Regions from separate parts of the Bradyrhizobium sp. ISRA442 genome, predicted to be linked through region 1. Evidence: predicted binding sites of a transcription regulator. Region 1 holds the regulator's gene; each other region holds the start of a gene.
The links. Region 1 encodes PhoB, which activates phosphate uptake and scavenging genes when phosphate is short. Its sites were predicted from a motif close to TGTCATNNANCTGTCAT; they were not measured.

Region 1 (4,782 bases):
AGGCGCGCCGCAAGACGCTCGCCATCCGGGCTCTGGAACAGGTTCGACATGTGCCAGAGCTTCGTCGCCTGCTCCTGCAACGCCTTGACCAGTGCGGGATGGGCATGGCCGAGCGCGTTGACCGCGACGCCGGAGGTGAAGTCGAGATAGCGCTCGCCATTCGTGGCGATCAGCCAGCAGCCTTCGCCACGCTCGAAACCGATGTCGGCTCTGGCGAAAACAGGAAGCAGATGCGGCGCGGCGCTCTTGGTCATGACTGTCACTTGGTGTTGAGGACGGCCTCAACGCGCATTGCGCAGCGCACCATTGACCGTCCCGGAAAACGAAACGTGCCGCCTTTTCAGGGCGGCACGTAGAACTATCTTATGCTTGGTAGAACGCCTGTCAATGCCGCCGGCAAGCCTCGGGAAACGCAGAATCCGTAGTCTTGCGGTGCCTACTTTGCGGGGTTTTCGTTACGGAACATGTGGAAGCGAGTCGGCGGACTCTTGCGCGTGAGTCACGCCATATTGTAGCGTTTGGGCTGTCAGATACGACATCTCGTGCAGCGGTTCTGATCCTCTAAGTTCTCATGTACCGGCGTAAACGTTCGGGCGCTCTAGTCGCGCCCGGCGAGCCTTAAAGGATTCTGGCGGCACGGGTTTTTCGAGGCTTAGGCATTCGCCGCGAGGGCCAGGGTGGCTGGCGCGCGGCGAGGGAAAGGGTGCAATGACGGTTTTGACATGGTCCGACGATCGCGTCGAGCAGTTGAAAAAGCTCTGGGAGGCTGGACTTTCGGCCAGCCAGATCGCAGCCGAGCTCGGCAATGTGACCCGCAATGCCGTGATCGGCAAGGTGCACAGGCTCGGCCTGTCCGGCCGCGCCAAGAGCCCCTCGTCGGCGGCGCCGCGGCCGCGTAAGGCGCGCCCCGCGCAGCACATGATGCGGGTGGCTCGTCCGATCTCGCGCGGCAACACCGCGCTGGCGCAGGTCTTCGAGGTCGAGGTTGAGCCCGATCCGGTCACCTATGACAACGTCGTGCCGATGAGCCAGCGGCTGTCGCTGCTCGAGCTGAACGAGGCGACCTGCCATTGGCCGGTCGGCGATCCCTCGAGCCCGGATTTCTTCTTCTGCGGCGGCAAGGCGCTCACCGGCCTGCCCTATTGCGCCCAGCACTCGCGCGTCGCCTATCAGCCGGCGGCGGATCGCCGCCGCGCTCCGGCGAAGCCGGGCACGCGCTGAGTTAGCGTTTAGTCGGTGAACTAGGTGCCGTCGTTACACGACGGCACTTCAACTAGCTCGGTGTCGTCCCGGCGAACGCCGGGATCCATAACCACCGGCCGATGTGGTTACGGGGACTCGGAGTTATCATCGTCGCGCGACAACTGCGCCCTGGGGTTATGCGTCTCGGCCTTCGCCGGGACGACGACTGAAAGTGTGGCAACAACCAGCCATCCCGCCCCAGACTTTACGTCTGCTCCGCCTTCGCGAAACGGTCATCCAGCGCATAGCCGGCGCCGCGCACGGTGCGGATCGGATCCTGCTCGCGGCCGAGATTGAGCAGCTTGCGCAGGCGGCCGATGTGCACGTCGACGGTGCGTTCGTCGATGTAGATGTCGCGGCCCCAGACGCTGTCGAGAAGCTGCTCGCGCGAGAACACGCGACCCGGATGCTCGAGGAAAAACTCCAACAGGCGATATTCGGTCGGACCGAGATCGATCGGCCGGCCCGAGCGCGCCACGCGGCGCTTTTCACGATCGAGCTCGATGTCGCCATAGGCGAGCACGGTGGCGAGCCGCTCGGGGCTTGCGCGCCGGAGCAGGCCCTTTACGCGCGCCAAGAGCTCGGGCACCGAGAACGGCTTGACGATATAGTCGTCGGCACCGGTCGCAAGACCCCGCACCCGCTCACTCTCCTCGCCGCGCGCGGTGAGCATGATGATCGGAAGCTGCTTGGTGTCGGGCCTGGTGCGCAAGCGCCGGCACAGCTCGATGCCGGACAGGCCCGGCAGCATCCAGTCGAGCACGATCAGGTCGGGGATATGTTCCTTGAGACGGGTATCGGCGTCGTCGCCGCGCATCACCGTCTCGACGTCATAGCCGTCGCCTTCGAGGTTGTAGCGGAGGAGCTCGGTCAGAGCCTCCTCGTCCTCAACCACCATAATGCGTGCGCCCATGGGGTCGTCGCTCCTTACGTATTCGGGACCGTCGTGGCGAAGGTCGTCATGTCGCCCTTCGGCCGCTTGTCGGCGATGGCCTGACCTTCGATCATGTAAAACACGGTCTCGGCGATGTTGGTGGCATGGTCGCCGATCCGCTCGATGTTCTTGGCGCAGAACATCAGATGGATGCAGAACGAGATGTTGCGCGGATCCTCCATCATATAAGTGAGGAGCTCGCGGAACAGCGAGGTGCAGATGGCGTCGACTTCCTCGTCGCCCTTCCACACCGCCATCGCCGCCGGCAGGTCATGCGCGGCATAGGCGTCAAGCACCGACTTGACCTGCTGCTGCACCAGGTCGGTCATGTGTTCCAGGCCGCGGAACAGCTTTAGCGGATGGAAGTCCGTCTCCAGCGCGGCGACGCGCTTGCCCATGTTCTTGGCAAGGTCGCCGATGCGCTCGAGGTCGGTCGCCACGCGCATCGCACCAACGATCTCGCGCAGGTCGATCGCCATCGGCTGACGGCGGGCGATGGTGAGCACGGCACGCTCCTCGATACGCTTCTGCAGCGCGTCGAGCTCGACGTCGGTGGCGACGACGCGCTGGCCGAGCGCGACGTCGCGGCGGATCAGCGCATCGACGGAATCGACGATCATGCGCTCGGCAATCCCGCCCATCTCTGCGACCAGTCGAGTGAGCTCCTGAAGGTCGGTGTCGAAGGCCTTTGCGGTGTGTTCGGAACCCATATCCTGTCTCCTCAGCCGAACCGGCCGGTGATGTAATCCTGCGTACGCCGATCGCTCGGCGACGTGAAGATCTTGCTGGTGTCGTCGAACTCGATCAGCTCGCCGAGATACATGAAGGCGGTCTTGTCGGAAACGCGCGCCGCTTGCTGCATGTTATGGGTGACGATCGCGATCGTGTAGTTCTCGGACAGCTCCTGGATCAGCTCCTCGACCTTGGCGGTCGAGATCGGGTCGAGCGCCGAGCAGGGCTCGTCGAACAGGATCACTTCGGGGCGCACCGCGACGGTGCGCGCGATGCAGAGGCGCTGCTGCTGGCCGCCGGAGAGCGAGAGGCCCGAGGCGTTGAGCTTGTCCTTGACCTCGTTCCAGAGCGCGCCGCCGCGCAGCGCCTTCTCGACGCGGTCGTCCATCTCCGACTTCGAGATCTTCTCATAGAGGCGGATGCCGAAGGCGATGTTCTCGTAGATCGTCATCGGGAACGGCGTCGGCTTCTGGAACACCATGCCGACGCGGGCCCGCAGCAGGTTGAGATCGAGCTTGGGGTCGAGAATGTTGGTCTGGTCGAGCATGAGCTGACCGGTCACACGCTGGCCCGGATAGAGATCATACATCCGATTGAAGATGCGCAGCAGGGTCGACTTGCCGCAGCCCGACGGACCGATGAACGCCGTGACGCGGTTGGTGCCGAGCGTCAGGTTGATGTTCTTCAGCGCGTGGTGTTCGCCGTAATAGAAGTTGAGGTTGCGAACCGTCACCTTGGCCGGGGCCTCCGGCAGCGGTTGCGACGCCAGGTGACCGTTGGAACTCACGGATACGGACAGGTCGGTCATTTTGCGGTCCTCTCGGCGCCAAGGATGCGCGCGCCAATGTTCAGGGCAAGCACGGTGAGCGTGATCAGCAGCGCGCCGCTCCAGGCGAGTTGCTTCCAGTAGGCGTACGGGCTCTGCACGAAGTTGTTGATGGTGACCGGCAGGTTCGCTATCGTCTTGTTCAGGCTCAGGCTGAAGAACTGGTTCGACAGCGCAGTGAACAGCAGCGGCGCAGTCTCGCCGGCGACGCGGGCGGTCGCGAGCAGCACGCCGGTGATGAGGCCGGAGCGCGCCGCGCGATAGGCGATCCGCTTGATCACCAATGAACGCGGCAGGCCCAGTGCCGAGGCCGCCTCACGCAGCGCGTTCGGCACCAGGAGCAGCATGTCCTCGGTCGTGCGTAGCACCACCGGGATCACGATCACGGCGAGCGCGAGGCTGCCGGCGATCGCCGAGAAGCCGCGCATCGGCACCACCACCGCGCCGTAGATGAACAGGCCGATGATGATCGAGGGTGCGCTGAGCAGGATGTCGTTGATGAAACGGATGACCGAGGTCAGCTTGTCATTGCGGCCGTACTCGGCGAGATAGGTGCCGGCGAACAGGCCGAGCGGCGCACCGATGCCGACGCCGAGCACGGTCATGATCAGCGAGCCGACGATGGCATTGAGCAGGCCGCCTTCGTTCGAGCCGGGCGGCGGCGTGCTTTCGGTGAAGATCTGGAGGTTCAATCCCGTCAGGCCGTTGTAGAGCAGCGTGATCAGGATCAGCGCGAGCCAGGTCACGCCAAAGGCGGCGGCGCCGATGCAGAGACCGCGGATCAGGATGTCCTTGCGGCGGCGGCGTGCATAAATCGGGTTCATGGCGTCACTTCCCCGCTTTCTTTTCGAGGCGCAGCAGCATCAGCCGCGCGGCCGCGAGCACGAAGAACGTCAGCACGAACAGCAGGAGGCCGAGCAAGATCAGGCCGGATTGATGCAGGCCGTCGCTTTCGGCGAACTCGCTGGCGATCGCCGCCGAGATCGTGGTGCCCGGCGCGAAGATCGATGAGGAGATCCGGAACGAGTTGCCGATGATGAAGGTCACC
Region 2 (4,782 bases), on a different contig from region 1:
GAGCGCCGAAAGGCACGCGCCGCGCAGGTCGTGATCCAGCGCGCCGACCGGCGCATCGCCGATCACGTCGTGAGGCCCTTTCACCGGGAAGGCCGCGACCGGCAGCCCGCTCGCCAGCGCTTCCAAAAGGACCAGGCCGAACGTGTCGGTCTTGCTGGGAAACGCGAAGACGTCGGCCGCAGCATAGATTTCCGCCAGCGCCTCGCCGTGCTTCTCGCCCAGAAAAATCGCCTCCGGATAGGCCTCTTCGAGCGACGCGCGCGCCGGGCCGTCGCCGACGATCACCTTGGTGCCAGGCAGGTCGAGCGCGAGGAAGGCCTCGAGATTCTTCTCCACCGCCACGCGGCCGACCGAGAGGAACACCGGCGCCGGCAGGCAGAGATCGATCGCGCGCGGGTGGAACAACCCGGTGTCCACGCCGCGCGGCCACAGCACGACATTGTCGAAGCCGCGCTCGCCGAGCTCACGGGCCAGCGCCGGCGTCGCCGCCATCACGGCGCTGCTCGCGCCATGAAAGCGGCGCAGCGCCCGCCAGATCAGGGAGCCCGGAACCGGCACCCTGGCGCGCACATATTCGGGAAAGCGGGTGTGGAAGCTGGTCGTGAACGGCAGCTTGCGCTGGCGGCAATAGCGGCGGACCATCAGGCCGATCGGCCCTTCCGTCGCGATATGGATGCTGTCGGGCCGAGCCTCCTCGATCAGCCTCGCGATTCTGGCCGGGCGCGGCACGGCGAGCCGCACGTCGCGATAGCTCGGCATGGCAAAGGTGCGGAACGATTGCGGTGTGAGGAACGCGAACTCGACGCCGAGCGCTTTGGCCGCATCGGCCAGCTTGGTCAGCGTCCGAACGACACCGTTGACTTGCGGGTGCCAAGCGTCGGTCGCGACCAGGATGCGCATCAGGCAGCTCTTGCGGCGACTTGGGGGACCTGCGCCGGCTTGTGCAACTGATCCGCCCAGGTGATAATCTCGAAATGGCCGTCGTCATGTTCGACGAGCGCCGTGCAGCTCTCGACCCAGTCACCGCAGTTCATGTAGCGGATGCCGGCCTCGTCGCGGATCACGGCATAGTGGATGTGACCGCAGATCACGCCGTCGGCCTCGTGCCGTCGCGCTTCGGCCGCGAGCGCCTGCTCGAACGCGCCGATGTAATTGACGGCCTTCTTGACCTTCTGCTTCGCCCATTGCGACAGCGACCAGTAGGGCACGCCAAGCATGCGGCGGAAGAAGTTGACGAAGCGATTCATCTGGATCGCGAAGTCGTAGGCCTTGTCGCCGAGATGGGCGAGCCAGCGCGCGTTCTGCACCACGAGGTCGAAGATGTCGCCGTGAATGACGAGATAGCGCTTGCCGTCGGGGCCGGTGTGGACGGTGTTTTCGACGACGTCGATGCCGCCGAAATGCGTGCCGTAATACTTCCGCAGGAACTCGTCGTGATTGCCTGGGATGTAGATGACCTTGGCACCCTTGCGCGCCTTGCGCAGCAGTTTCTGGACGAGGTCGTTATGCGATTGCGGCCAGTGCCAGCTCGACTTCAGCGCCCAGCCGTCGACGATGTCGCCGACGAGGTAGATGGTATCGGCATCATGGTAGCGCAGGAAATCCAGCAGAAGGTCGGCTTGCGAGCCGCGGGCTCCGAGATGGACGTCGGAGATGAACAACGTGCGAAAGCGCCGCTCCGGGCTTTCGTCACTCACATCGTAACTTCCCATGCGCCAGCCTGTAACAATGTCCCGTGACAGGGGGATGACCGATTGAACCCGTGAGCCACCCTCAGATACGAATCAAACTTCGCCTCGCCCTGTCAGCCGGATACCAGCCGCATGCGACAATCAGGCGACATGGTGCCGCAGAGGTCTCCGCAAAATCCCGGGAACCCATAGGTTTATTGGCTTACGAAGGCGGACCGCAGGGCGTATCCCCGGCCGCAATCGCAGCCGGGATCAATAGAACCGGTGGAAATGATGGATCGGCCCATGGCCGTGGCCGACGCTGAAGCGGTCGGCGGCCGCGATCGCCGCGCTGATCCAGGTCTTGGCATTGCGCACGGCCTGCGCGAGATCGTCGCCTTTGGCAAGACCTGCCGCGATCGCCGAGGACAGCGAGCAGCCGGTGCCATGGGTATTTTTGGTGACAACGCGGGGTGCGGCGAGCGCGATCGTGTTTTCCGAATCGACGAGATAATCGATGCTCTCGGCGCCCTCGCCGTGCCCGCCCTTGATCAGCACCGCACGGCAACCGAGCGCCAGCAGGCGACGCCCCTGGCCCTCGATGTCGGTTTTGCTTGCCGCGACCGGCTCATCCAGGAGAGCGGCTGCCTCCGGCAGGTTGGGCGTGATCACCGATGCGAGCGGCATCAGCTTGGTGCGCAGGGCTTCGACGGCCTCGGTGGCGAGCAGGCGATCGCCGGAGGTTGCGACCATCACGGGATCAAGCACAACGTGCCGGGGCGCCCAGCGCGAGAGCGCGGCGCCGATCGCATCAATGCTCGCAGCCTGCGCCACCATGCCGATCTTCACCGCGCCGACGTCGAGATCGGAGAACACCGCGTCGATCTGCGCGGTGACGAAATCGGCCGGCACCGCATGGATGCCGGTGACGCCTTTGGTGTTCTGCGCAGTCAACGCCGTGATGGCGGAGGCGCCAAAGACACCAAGCGCGGCAAAGGTCTTCAGGTCCGCCTGAATGCCGGCGCCGCCGCTCGAATCGGAGCCGGCGATGGTCAGCGCAACGGGCGTCGTCATGCAGCGATTTTCCGCTTTTCGGAGGCCATGATTTGTCCTAGCGCGCATGCCGGGTAGCAAGCAAGCTTGCACCCGGGGGCACCAAGTTCGCTTGCGCCCGGGACAGCAAGTTCGCTTGCTAAATCGGCCCGGTTTTGGCCTATTAGCCGCCAGATCATGCCCTTCGGAGCAACCGCGATGGTTCCTTTTTTCGTCCAGATCAAATGCAAGCTTGGCCAGTCCTACACGGTCGCCAACGCGCTCGCCGAAGCCGAGATCGCCTCCGAGATCTACTCCACGGCCGGCGACTACGACCTCCTGGTGAAGTTCTACGTCGACAAGGACACTGACATCGGCCACTTCATCAACGAGAAGGTGCAGATCCTGCCGGGCATCCAGGACACCCACACCATCATCACCTTCAAGGCTTTCGGGAGCGGCTAGGGCTGGGGCGCTAGCCGCCCTCCTTGCGCTTCGGCGGCGTCGGTCCATCGACCGGCGGGAGCGACTTGACGTACTCGGCGATCGCCGCAAGATCGGCTTCCGACAATAGCGAGGTGTTCTTGATCACCCGCCTCATCGCGCCGCCGGCGCTGTCACCGTCGGGCAGTTCGCCGGTCTCCAGGAAATAGGCGATATCCTTCGCGCTCCAGTCGCCAAGGTGCTTCTGGGTGATGTTGGGAATCCAGCCCTCTCCTTCCGGATTGGGACCGCCGGCAAAGCGCTCTCCAGCGATGATGCCGCCGAGAACATTGCGCGGGCTGTGACATTCCGCGCAATGGCCAAAGCTGTTCACGAGATAGGCGCCGCGATTCCATTGCGCCGACTGCGCACCGTCAGGCGTGAAGGATTTTCCGTCCATGAACAGGAGCTTCCAGATGCCGACATTACGGCGGATGTCGAAGGGGAAGCGGATGTCATGGTCGCGCACCTTGCCCGCAACCGGCGGAAGTGTCTTTAGATAGGCAAAGAGATCGAGCACGTCCTCGCGCTTGGCATGCCGATAGGACGTGTAGGGGAAGGCCGGAAAATAATGTTGTCCGGCCGGCGACACCCCCTTCATGACAGCGTTGACGAAGTCTGCTTCGTTCCATCGTCCGATGCCATCGTTGGTATCGGGCGAGATGTTGGGCGCGTAGAACGTTCCGAAGGGTGAGCCGATCGCGACGCCGCCGCCGAGCCGCGTGCGGTCGGGCTGTTCGGGCACGGCATGGCATGAGGCGCAGCCACCGGCGTTGAACATCTCCTCGCCGTTCGCAAGGTTCGGCGTGTGAGCAGGTGCCGTGGTGACAAAGCCCACGGCCGGCGCGCTGAGCCACCAGTAGACCCCTGTTGTGGCAATCACTGCGAACAGCGCCACGGAAATTGTTCGTTGCAACATGCGGTCCATCCACGCGTTGTGTCGAAGCTAGGACCGCTGTCGCTGCAACTCCAGCCACGAAGAATTTAGCCCGTCCCCGCAGGAAACGGGAATAAACTGAAACGCAGGCTGTTGGAAGTTTGGCAAGCTAATGAGGCCACCAGGGAGAGTGCCATGAACAAGACCATCATCGCCGTGTTAGCGCTGGGCGCCGTCGCTTTTGCGGGGCCGGCCAGCGCCGAAAAGCTGAAAGCAACGCTCAGCGGCAAGTCCGAGGTGCCGGCCACGACCAGCAGCGGCACCGGGACGGCCGATCTCGACTACGATGCGGCCAGCAAGAAGCTGTCCTGGAAGGTCACCTATTCGGGCCTCTCCGGCCCCGCCACCGCCGCCCATTTCCACGGGCCGGCCGAGTCCGGCAAGAACGCTGGCGTCGCGGTCGCGATCCCCAACGCGACGTCGAGCCCGGTCGAAGGCAGCGCGACGCTCACCGACGCGCAGGCCGCCGATCTCCTCGCCGGCAAGCTCTACGTCAACATTCACACCGCGGCCAATCCGGGCGGCGAGATCCGCGGTCAGGTGACGAAGTAAGCGTTAGCACGCACAGGCCGGGTGCTCGCTTGGAGGCGCCCGGCTATCTTGTAGCCGATGTTTGGGACAGGCTGTGTCTCAGCCTAAGACGTGGCGCGAACATAGTTC
Region 3 (4,782 bases), on a different contig from region 1:
TTGCGGAACAGGAGGCGCGCTGCATCGCGGGGCGACATGGCGATCTCCGGCAAATGCTCGGGTAGGAACTGCCGGGCCTGAAGTGCGCTGACATCGGCGGCGCGGAAGAAGCGGTGCATCTCGGCGCAGAGGTCGCGCAGCCGCACGCCGGCATAGCGCGGCTGCCGCCGCTGATAGAACTCCGGAATGGCGTCCGCCAGAAGCGCATTGTCGTCGTGCAGCTTCTTGAAGGCGACGAGGCCGGAGATCAGCGTGCCGGCCTTGCTCGCCTCGACGCCCGGGGTGAGCAGGAAGAGCAGGGAGTTGAGGTCATTCTTCTCGGGAACGATGCGGTTCTCGCGCAGGAATTGCGCGACGACCGGCGCCGGGATGCCGTGATCGGCATAGGCGCCGGTGGCGCGATCGAAGCCGGGCGTGAGCAGCGTCAGCTTGTTCGGATCGGTCATGGCAAAGCCCTCGGTCATGCCGGGAAAACCGTGCCAGGTATCGTCAGGGGCGAGTTGCCACAAAGCGGGATTGGTAGCGAGCTCGTCGGTCGAAAGCGTCTCCCAGGCGACGTTGTGCACGGCGCCGGGGCGGCTGACATCGGGAATGGCGATGCGATCGGGGACGAAGGGTTCGAAGAACCAGCGGCGCTCGGGATTCTGCTCCTTCTCCTCGAACTCGCGGCCCATGGCGCGGATCTTCTTGCGCAACTCGATGCCGAGTCGGATCGTGTCATCCCACAACACCTCGCCGGAGCGTCCCTTCATCATCTGCGCGCCGACATCGAGGGAGGCGAACAGCGGATAGAACGGCGAGGTCGAGGCGTGCTGCATAAAACTCTCGTTGAAGCGGCGGTGCTCGACGCGTCGCTTCTGGCCGCGGATGTGACGGTCTCTGATGTGGATCTGGGAGGCCTGCGAAAAGCTGGCAAGTTGCTTGTGGGTCGACTGCGTTGCGATGATGCCCGGCGCATCCGGAGAAAGGTTCGACAGCCCCATCGCGAAGCGGCCGGCATAGAGCGGGTGGAACTTCATGAAGCCGGCCCAGGCCTCGTCGAACAGGATGTACTCACAGAGATGGCCGATGCGGTTCAAGATCATCTCGGCGCTGTGGATCGAGCCGTCATAGGTACACTGCTCGACCACGGCGACGCGGAACGGCCGCTCCCTGCGCCAGGCGTCGCGGTCCTGGACCAGCGGATGGTTGCGGATCGCCTCGCGCAGGGCCTTCTCGTCGAGCGCGTCCCAGCGCATCGGGCCGATCAGGCCCCAGGCGTTGCGAATGGTTGGGACATAGACGGGGATGCCGCCGTTGATCATCAGCGCGCCGTGATGGGCGGCCTTGTGGTTGTTGCGGTCGAACAGCACGAGATCGCCGTCGGTGACGAGCGCGCCGAGCGCGACCTTGTTGGAGGTCGAAGTGCCGTTGAGCACGAAATAGGTCTTTTCCGCGCCGAAGATCGCGGCCGCCTCTTTCTGTGCCTTCAGCGCCGGGCCTTCATGGGTGAGGAGGTCGCCGAGGTCGAGCACGGAATTGTCCAGATCGTCGCGGAACACGGACTCGCCGAGATGCTCGACGAAGACGCGGCCGATCGGGCTGCGGCTGTAGAACATGCCGCCATTGTGGCCCGGGCAGGTCCAGAGCTGGTTGCCTTCCTCGGCATAGTCGACCAGCGCGCCGAAGAAGGGCGTCTTCAGCGTCTCGGCATACTGCTTGAGTCGGCTGATCAGGTTCTTGGCGATGAAGGGCGGGGTCTCCTCGGACAGGAAGACGTAGCCGTCGATGAAGTCGAGCACTTCGACCGGCAGGTCCTCGAACCGCTTGCGCCGGATCAGGAGGATGATCGGAAAATCGAGGCCGCGACGGCGCATCAGGTTGATCAGCGCCGAGGTCTTGCCCTCTAGGCCCTTCTTGCCCCAGTCCACCACCATGCAGCCGATCGCGGCATCGGTCTGCACCGCGATCTCGGCGTCCTCCAGCTTGCGGGCGCGGACCACCTCGAAGCCGGAGCGCTGGATCTCCTCGATGATCTGGTTGAAGCGGATGCCTTCGAGGTCATCGGCGTCGAACACCGGTGCGGCGAACAGGAAGTTGAAGCGCTTGAAATAGTCCATGTCAGGTCCCGAATGTGCCAGAGCAAACAGGTCTCGGCACATTCGATGACAGTTGGATGACAGGGGCTGGCCTCACACCCGTCAGCCGCCGGGAACACTGACCCGGCGCGTCAGGCGAGGAGCTTGTCCAGCGTGATCGGGAAGCGGCGGATGCGCTTGCCGGTGGCGTGATAGACGGCATTCGCGATCGCCGCGGGGACTCCGACGATGCCGATCTCGCCCAGGCCCTTGACGCCCAGGGCGTTGATGTGGTCGTCGCGCTCTTCGACGAAGATCACGTCGATGTCGTGAACGTCGGCATTCACGGGGATGTGGTACTCGGCGATATTCGGGTTCATGATCCGGCCGAAGCGGTGATCCATCACCGTCTCCTCGTGCAGGGCCATCCCGATCCCCCAGACCACGCCGCCCATGATCTGGCTGCGGCCGGTCTTGGTGTTCAGGATCCGCCCGGCCGCGACCGCGCTGACCATCCGGGTCACGCGGATGACGCCGAGCTGCTCGTCCACCTTCACCTCGGCGAAGACAGCCGAATGCGTGTTGCGCGCGTGCGACTTGTCCCCCGCGAACTGGTTGAGCTTTTGCTTCTCCATCCGCTCGAGCTTGCCGTAGCGCATCGCATCTGTGATCGAGACCGCGCGGCTCTTCTCGCCGTTGCTGGCGATCGTGCCGTCGATCAGGATGACATCGGCGGCATCGACGCCGGCGAGCGGCGAGGCAGGCATCGCGCTGGCAAGACGCGCGAGATCCTGGCGAATGTCCTCGGCCGCTCCCAGCACCGCATGCGCGCTCGATGCAGCCATCCAGGAGCCGCCCTCGACGGGAGCCTGCGGCAAGGTCGAATCGGCGAGCTTGACGCCGATGTTCTCGATCGGCAGTCCGAGCGCATCTGCCGCCACCTGCGCCACGATCGTGTAAGTGCCGGTGCCGATGTCGGACGCCGCGCAGGAGACCTCGGCATGGCCATTGGCGGTCAGCACGATGCGGGCTGCGACCGGCACCTGCAGCGCCTCCCAGACGCCTGTCGCCATGCCCCAGCCGACCAGCTCCTCGCCATCACGCATCGAGCGGGCGGCGGGATTGCGCCTGCTCCACCCGAAGGCCTCGGCGCCACGGGCGTAGCATTCGCGTAGCTGCTTGCTGGTGTAGGGGAGATCTTCGCTCTGGTCGCGATCCGAGTAGCACTTCAGTCGCAGTTCGATCGGGTCGAGCTTGAGCGCGACCGCCAACTCGTCCATAGCGCATTCAAGCGCGCAGACGCCCGAAGCCGCGCCGGGCGCGCGCATGTCGCAGGGCGTGGAGACATCGAGGCGGACGAGCTTGTGGGAATAGCGGCTGTTCGGGCTCTTGTAGAGCTGTTCCGCCCAACTGCTGTCGTTGCGCGCAAAATCCTCGTAGCGTGAGGTGACGGCCGTGGCCTCGTGCGTGACCGCTTCGAGCGTGCCGTCGGGCTTGGCGCCGAGCCCGACGCGCTCGATCGTCGCTGGCCGGTGGCCGAGCCCATACATCTGCTGACGAGTCAGCACGACGCGCACTGAGCGCTTCAGCGCGAGCGCGGCAAGTGTTGCAAGCACGACCTGATATTGCGGCCGCAGGCCGGAGCCGAAGGCGCCGCCGACATAGGGCGAGATCACACGGATGTCGTTCGGCTTCTTGTCGAACACGCTGCACAGAAATTTGTGGACGTTCTGCACGCCTTGCGTCTTGTCGTAGACCGTGAGCCTGCCGTTGCCGTCCCAGACGGCCGTAGTCGCAAAGAGCTCCATCGGATTGTGATGTTCGGTCGGAATGAAGTAGTCCGCTTCGTGCCGCACGGCCGCGCCGGCAAGCGCGCTAGCGGCGTCGCCGCGCGGCTTGTTCGGCTGCTTCACCTTGGTCGCCTTGTTGCGCTCGGCTTCGAGATCGGTGGCAAACGCCTGCTCCTCCTGATAGTCGACGCGCACCAGCGTTGCGGCGAATTTCGCGGTCTCCCAGTCCTCCGCCACGACCAGTGCGATCGGCTGGCCGTTGAATTTGATGCTGTCATCATAGAGCGGACGGAACGGCGATCCTTCCTCCGGCGCCACCTCATCCTTCCAGGCCTCGTCCTTGTCGGCGAGCGGCGGACGATGCGCATGGGTGAGCACGTCGATCACGCCCTTCACATTCAGCGCCTCGCTGGTGTCGAGGCGGGCTATGCGCCCGCGGGGAATGGTGGCTGCGACGGCTACGCCGTGGAGGAGTCCGTCGGCGGCGAATTCGCCAGCATATTTGGCGGCGCCGGTGACCTTGGCCCGACCATCGACGCGGGATGTTGGTGTTCCGACATAGGCGTTCATCGGTCCCTCACGCGATCTTCTTGTGAGCCTGCGACTGCGGCGTGGCGTTCGCGGCCTGCATCAGCGTTCGAACGATGGCGCGGCGCGCGAGCTCGATCTTGAAACCGTTATGCGCATACGACTTTGCGCTCTGCAGCAGGACGTCCGCAGCACGAGAGAAATGATCCACTGTTGCTGCCTGGCCGCGCAACGCCGTTTCGGCCTCAAGGCTGCGCCAGGGCTTGTGGGCTACGCCGCCGAGCGCCAGGCGCGCCTCCCTGATCGCGTTGCCGTCGAGTTCGAGCGCCGCCGCCACAGAGACCAGGGCGAAGGCATAGGACAGTCGGTCGCGGACTTTCAGATAGCTGTAGTGATGGGCAAAGCCG
Region 4 (4,782 bases), on a different contig from region 1:
CGCGCAAGCGGCTTCGTCTCCTGCTTGGGATTGCACTATTCATTTCCGCTCTGGTCCTGTCAGCGATTGGCGCGGAAGTGAACCTGCGCACTCTCTTCACCTATTTCGGCAACTTCGTCAGCTATTTCGATCGCATTCTCACGCTCGACAGCGGCCAGCGCGTCTGGACCGATGTTGGCGAGTGGCTGTGGGGCTGGCGCAAATGGTTGAAGATGTTGGCGGAGACCCTGCTGATCAGCTATGTCGGCACGCTGATCGGCGCGACCCTCGCCTTTGCCCTGAACTTCGTCGCGGCGGAGAACACCTCGCCGGCGCCCTGGCTGCGCTTCGTGGTACGGCGCCTGCTCGAATTCGCTCGCACCGTCCCGGGCATCGTGTTTGCCCTGGTCTTCGTCATCGCCTTCGGCCTCGGGCCGATGGCGGGTGTGCTCGCGATCGCGATCCACTCCACCGGTGCGCTCGGCAAGCTGTTCTCGGAGATCGTCGAGAACGCCGACATGAAGCCGGTCGAGGGCATCCGCTCGACCGGCGCGAGCTGGCTCTCCTGCATGCGCTTCGCCGTCGTGCCCCAGGTGACCGCGGGCTATGCCAGCTACGCGCTGCTGCGCTTCGAGATCAACGTCCGCGAAGCCTCCGTGATGGGCTTCGTCGGCGCCGGCGGCATCGGTCAGGAGCTCGTCGTCGCAATCCGCAAGTTCTACTATTCGGACGTCAGCGCGATCCTGCTCACCATCATCGTGACGGTCTTCATCATCGACATCACGACCGGCTGGCTGCGCAGCCGCCTGTTCGGCAAGGAGGCGCGGACGTGAGCAAGCCTCAGGAGGTCGACACCGCACAGCTTCGCGCGCGCTATCCCGATGTGTTCGAGCGGCCGGCTTCGGCGCGCCTTGCGACCCCGGCGATGATTGCCGCGGCGCTCGCGCTTCTGGTGTATGGCCTCGTCGATCTCGATTTCTCGCCGTCGCGCTTCGTCGCCGGTCTCGGTCAGCTCGGCTGGATCAGCCTGATGATGATCCCGCCGGATCCCGGCTCGTCTCTGCCGATCTATCTGCAGGCGCTGGGCGAGACGTTGTCGATCGCGCTGCTCGGTACCACGCTCGCCGCGCTGTTCGCGCTTCCCGTGAGCCTGCTTGCCGCGCGGAACGTGGTGCCGTCGAATATCCTGCGCTTTCCGGTGCGGCGCTTCCTCGATTCGATCCGTGGCGTCGATACGCTGATCTGGGCGCTGGTCTGGATCAATGTCGTCGGCCTCGGTCCGTTCGCCGGCGTGCTCGCGATCGCGGTGTCGGATTTCGGCGCCTTCGGCAAGCTGTTCTCGGAGGCGATCGAGGGTGCCGACCAGAAGCAGGTCGAAGGGATCCGCGCCTCCGGCGGCAGTGCGCTGCACGAGATCAGGTTCGGCCTGATGCCGCAGGTGCTGCCGGTGATCGCCGGCCAGGTGCTCTATTTCATCGAATCGAACACGCGCTCGGCCACCATCATCGGCATCGTCGGTGCCGGCGGCATCGGCCTCCAGCTCGCCGAGCAGATCCGCGTGCTGGAATGGCAGAAGGTATCGTTCCTGATCCTGATGATCCTGGTTGCGGTCGCCGCGATCGATTTCATCTCGGGAAAACTCCGCTTCGCCATCATCGGGCGGCGGGCGGTGGCTTAGCGTGTTTTCCTTCGCCTCTCCCCGCCTGCGGGGAGAGGCCGGATTGCATCGAAGATGCCATCCGGGTGAGGGGGAGCTTCCGCGAGTCTCACTCGCACCGTTTTCGTGGATAGAGCCCCTCACCCCAACCCTCTCCCCGTAAGAACGGGGAGAGGGAGAACAGGCACTTCACCCGTTCTCCACCAGAAACTCGACGCGCTCCGCGGCAAAACGCGAGTGCTTGGTCACCAGCGGCTTGCCGTCGAGATCGAGGTCGGTTGCGTCGACCACGAGGATCGGCCGGCCGAGCGCCAGATCGAGCCGCGCGGCGTCGGTCGCATCCACGATGCCGGCCGTGATCCGGGTCGCGCCGCGGTGATAGTCGCGGACGCCGTAATGCTCGAGCAGTTTTGTCATCGAGCGCGTGGCCGCGAACACGGTTCCTGCATTCGGAAACAGCTCTGCTGACAGCCAGGTGGTGGAGACGCAGATCGGCGTGCGATCGGCGAGGCGTATAGCCTCGATCCGGACCAGCGGTGCGCCGACCTTCAGGCCGAGCTCTCGCGCCAGTTCACGCGTTGCGACGTCCTGCGACGCCCCGATCAACTGACCGCGCGGCTCGCGACCGCCGGCGCCGACGATCTCGGAGAAGCGCGTGCGCGAACGCAGCGGGTAGGCAAGGCGCTGCGCCTCGACATAGGTTCCGCTGCCGCGCTCGGCCCGCACCAGGCCGCGCTCCGCAAGTGCCGCGAGCGCGCGCCGTACGGTGTGGCGGTTCACGCGATAAGTTTCAGCGATCTCCATCTCGCCCGGCAGCTTTTCCCCGGCGGCAAAGCGGCCGTCGGCAATGCCGCGCTCGATGCCGTCGGCCACGAGGCGCCACAACGCGACGCCGGAAGAGGCGGTGTCCTGCATACTCATGTCGCCGGGCAGGCTATCCCACAAATCATACACTTGTCACGAAACAGTCATGGCCTTCCCTTATCAAGTTGTCTATTATCATAGACAACTTGAATTCGGCAAGTTCGGTGGATCCGGTGACCCAGCACAACGACCAGCAAGCCCAGCGCAAGGCCGCGATGGCCGTGCTGGCGCACGCGGAGGCGGGCGAGATCGCCGCTCGCCTCCGTACTCTCGCCCTGCCGGACCATCAGGATCTGCGCGAGGCCGAAAACGGCCTTGTGATGCTGCGCGGCCGGGTCGGCGGTGACGGTGCGCCGTTCAATCTCGGCGAAGCGACGGTGTCGCGCGCGGCGGTGCGGCTTGCGAGCGGCGAGGTCGGCTTCGGCTACACGCTGGGACGCGACCGCGAGAAGGCGAGGCTGATCGCGCTGTGTGACGCGCTGGTGCAGTCGAGGGATTTCGGTGCGGCTGTTGAGCGGGACGTCATTGCGCCGCTGCGCGAGGATCTTCTGGCACGACGCAAGAGTGTGGCGGAGGAGACCGCCGCAACGAAGGTTGATTTCTACACAATGGTGCGCGGTGAGGGATGAGGCCATGACCAGGATTGCGGAATTGCCGCCGGGGTTCGCCGACAAGGTCTTGTCGGCGCAATCGACATTTCGCTCCGTCATGGATGCGATGGCGCGTCCGGGTTCGGTCCAGCGCATCGTGCCGGCGGCGGGGACGCCTGGCGCAATGATGCGCGGCACGGCCGCGATCGCGCTGACGCTGTTCGATCACGATACGCCGCTCTGGCTTGATGCACGGATGTCGGAAAGTTCCGACACGGTGAAGTGGCTGAAGTTTCACACCGGCGCGCCGGTCGTGCAGGATTCCTCGATTGCCGCTTTCGCGCTGATCGCCGACGGTTCGGCGCTGCCGCCGCTCGAGCGCTTTGCGCTCGGCTCCAGCGAGTATCCGGATCGTTCAACCACACTGATCCTTCAAGTCGACAGCCTCGACGCGGGGCGCGCTTTCGAGCTGCGTGGCCCGGGAATCGATGGGGTTGCGACGCTCCAGGCGGCGATCCGGCCTGCCGATCTGTTCGAGCGGCTGCGCATCAACGAGGCGCTGTTCCCGCGCGGCATCGACGTGGTGCTGGTCGCGGAAGAAGCCGTGGTTGCGATCCCGCGCACCACGCGTGTCGCGAACAAGGGAAACTAGAAGCATGTATGTCGCAGTCAAAGGCGGCGAACGCGCCATCGAGAACGCCCATCGCCTGCTGGCCCATGCGCGGCGCGGCGACCGGAGCGTTCCGGAGGTCACGCTCGATCAGATATCCGAGCAGCTCGGCCTCGCCGTCGACCGCGTCATGAGCGAGGGGTCGCTCTATGACCGCGAGCTCGCGGCGCTCGCGATCAAGCAGGCGCGCGGCGATCTGATCGAGGCGATCTTCCTGGTCCGCGCCTTTCGCGCCACCCTGCCGCGCTTCGGCGCGAGCGAGCCGATCGACACCGGCGCGATGCGGGTGCAGCGGCGGGTATCATCGACCTTCAAGGACATTCCGGGCGGCCAGATTCTCGGGCCGACCTTCGACTATACGCATCGCCTGCTCGATCCGACTCTGGCAGAGGGATTTGTACCGGAGGTGCCGGCGACGGCGGAAGCGTCGCCCGCGGCCACGCCGCGTGTGACCGACATTCTGGGCCGCGACGGACTGATCGAGTCCTCGCCGCAAGCCGAAGAGGGCGCAAGCGTCGGCGATCTCACGCGCGAGCCGCTGAACTTCCCGGCCGATCGCGACCTGCGCCTGCAGAATCTGGCGCGCGGTGACGAAGGCTTTCTGCTGGCGATGGGCTATTCAACCCAGCGCGGCTACGGCCGCAACCATCCTTTCGCCGGCGAGATCCGGTTTGGCGAAGTCGAGGTCGAATTCTTCGCGGAGGACGTCGGTTTCGCGGTGCCGCTCGGCGCTATCGAACTCACCGAATGCCAGATGGTCAACCAGTTCAAGGGTTCGGCCACCGAGGCGCCGTGCTTCACCCGCGGCTATGGCCTCGCCTTCGGCCAGAGCGAGCGCAAGACCATGTCGATGGCGCTGGTCGACCGTGCGCTCCGGGCGCGCGAGCTCGGCGAGGAGGTGGGGGCGCCGGCGCAGGACGAGGAATTCGTGATGTCGCATTCGGACAACGTCCAGGCGACCGGCTTCGTCGAGCATCTGAAGCTGCCGCACTATGTCGACTTCCAGTCCGAGCTCGGCCTGC

Region 2: a site for PhoB is predicted at 1,736-1,752, ahead of MTR72_RS30915 (UDP-2,3-diacylglucosamine diphosphatase). Genes of this name have one in related genera too.
Region 3: a site for PhoB is predicted at 2,145-2,161, ahead of MTR72_RS20855 (Orn/Lys/Arg family decarboxylase). Genes of this name have one in related genera too.
Region 4: a site for PhoB is predicted at 2,592-2,608, ahead of phnF (phosphonate metabolism transcriptional regulator PhnF). Genes of this name have one in related genera too.

What each region holds. Positions count from the first base shown of each region.
Region 1 covers NZ_JALGCN010000030.1:45,576-50,357, forward strand. Annotated here, with positions in the region: gene MTR72_RS36340 (aspartate aminotransferase family protein) at 1-254, opposite strand, end outside; gene MTR72_RS36345 (GcrA family cell cycle regulator) at 709-1,221, shown strand; gene phoB (phosphate regulon transcriptional regulator PhoB) at 1,448-2,155, opposite strand; gene phoU (phosphate signaling complex protein PhoU) at 2,170-2,886, opposite strand; gene pstB (phosphate ABC transporter ATP-binding protein PstB) at 2,898-3,716, opposite strand; gene pstA (phosphate ABC transporter permease PstA) at 3,713-4,558, opposite strand; gene pstC (phosphate ABC transporter permease subunit PstC) at 4,563-4,782, opposite strand, start outside.
Region 2 covers NZ_JALGCN010000020.1:61,328-66,109, forward strand. Annotated here, with positions in the region: gene MTR72_RS30910 (glycosyltransferase family 4 protein) at 1-900, opposite strand, end outside; gene MTR72_RS30915 (UDP-2,3-diacylglucosamine diphosphatase) at 900-1,712, opposite strand; gene thiD (bifunctional hydroxymethylpyrimidine kinase/phosphomethylpyrimidine kinase) at 1,944-2,744, opposite strand; gene MTR72_RS30925 (Lrp/AsnC ligand binding domain-containing protein) at 2,922-3,167, shown strand; gene MTR72_RS30930 (cytochrome c) at 3,178-4,104, opposite strand; gene MTR72_RS30935 (CHRD domain-containing protein) at 4,258-4,674, shown strand.
Region 3 covers NZ_JALGCN010000009.1:251,754-256,535, reverse strand. Annotated here, with positions in the region: gene MTR72_RS20855 (Orn/Lys/Arg family decarboxylase) at 1-2,099, opposite strand, end outside; gene MTR72_RS20850 (xanthine dehydrogenase family protein molybdopterin-binding subunit) at 2,210-4,417, opposite strand; gene MTR72_RS20845 (FAD binding domain-containing protein) at 4,425-4,782, opposite strand, start outside.
Region 4 covers NZ_JALGCN010000003.1:71,807-76,588, forward strand. Annotated here, with positions in the region: gene phnE (phosphonate ABC transporter, permease protein PhnE) at 1-812, shown strand, start outside; gene phnE (phosphonate ABC transporter, permease protein PhnE) at 809-1,657, shown strand; gene phnF (phosphonate metabolism transcriptional regulator PhnF) at 1,826-2,557, opposite strand; gene phnG (phosphonate C-P lyase system protein PhnG) at 2,665-3,129, shown strand; gene phnH (phosphonate C-P lyase system protein PhnH) at 3,134-3,742, shown strand; gene MTR72_RS06555 (carbon-phosphorus lyase complex subunit PhnI) at 3,747-4,782, shown strand, end outside.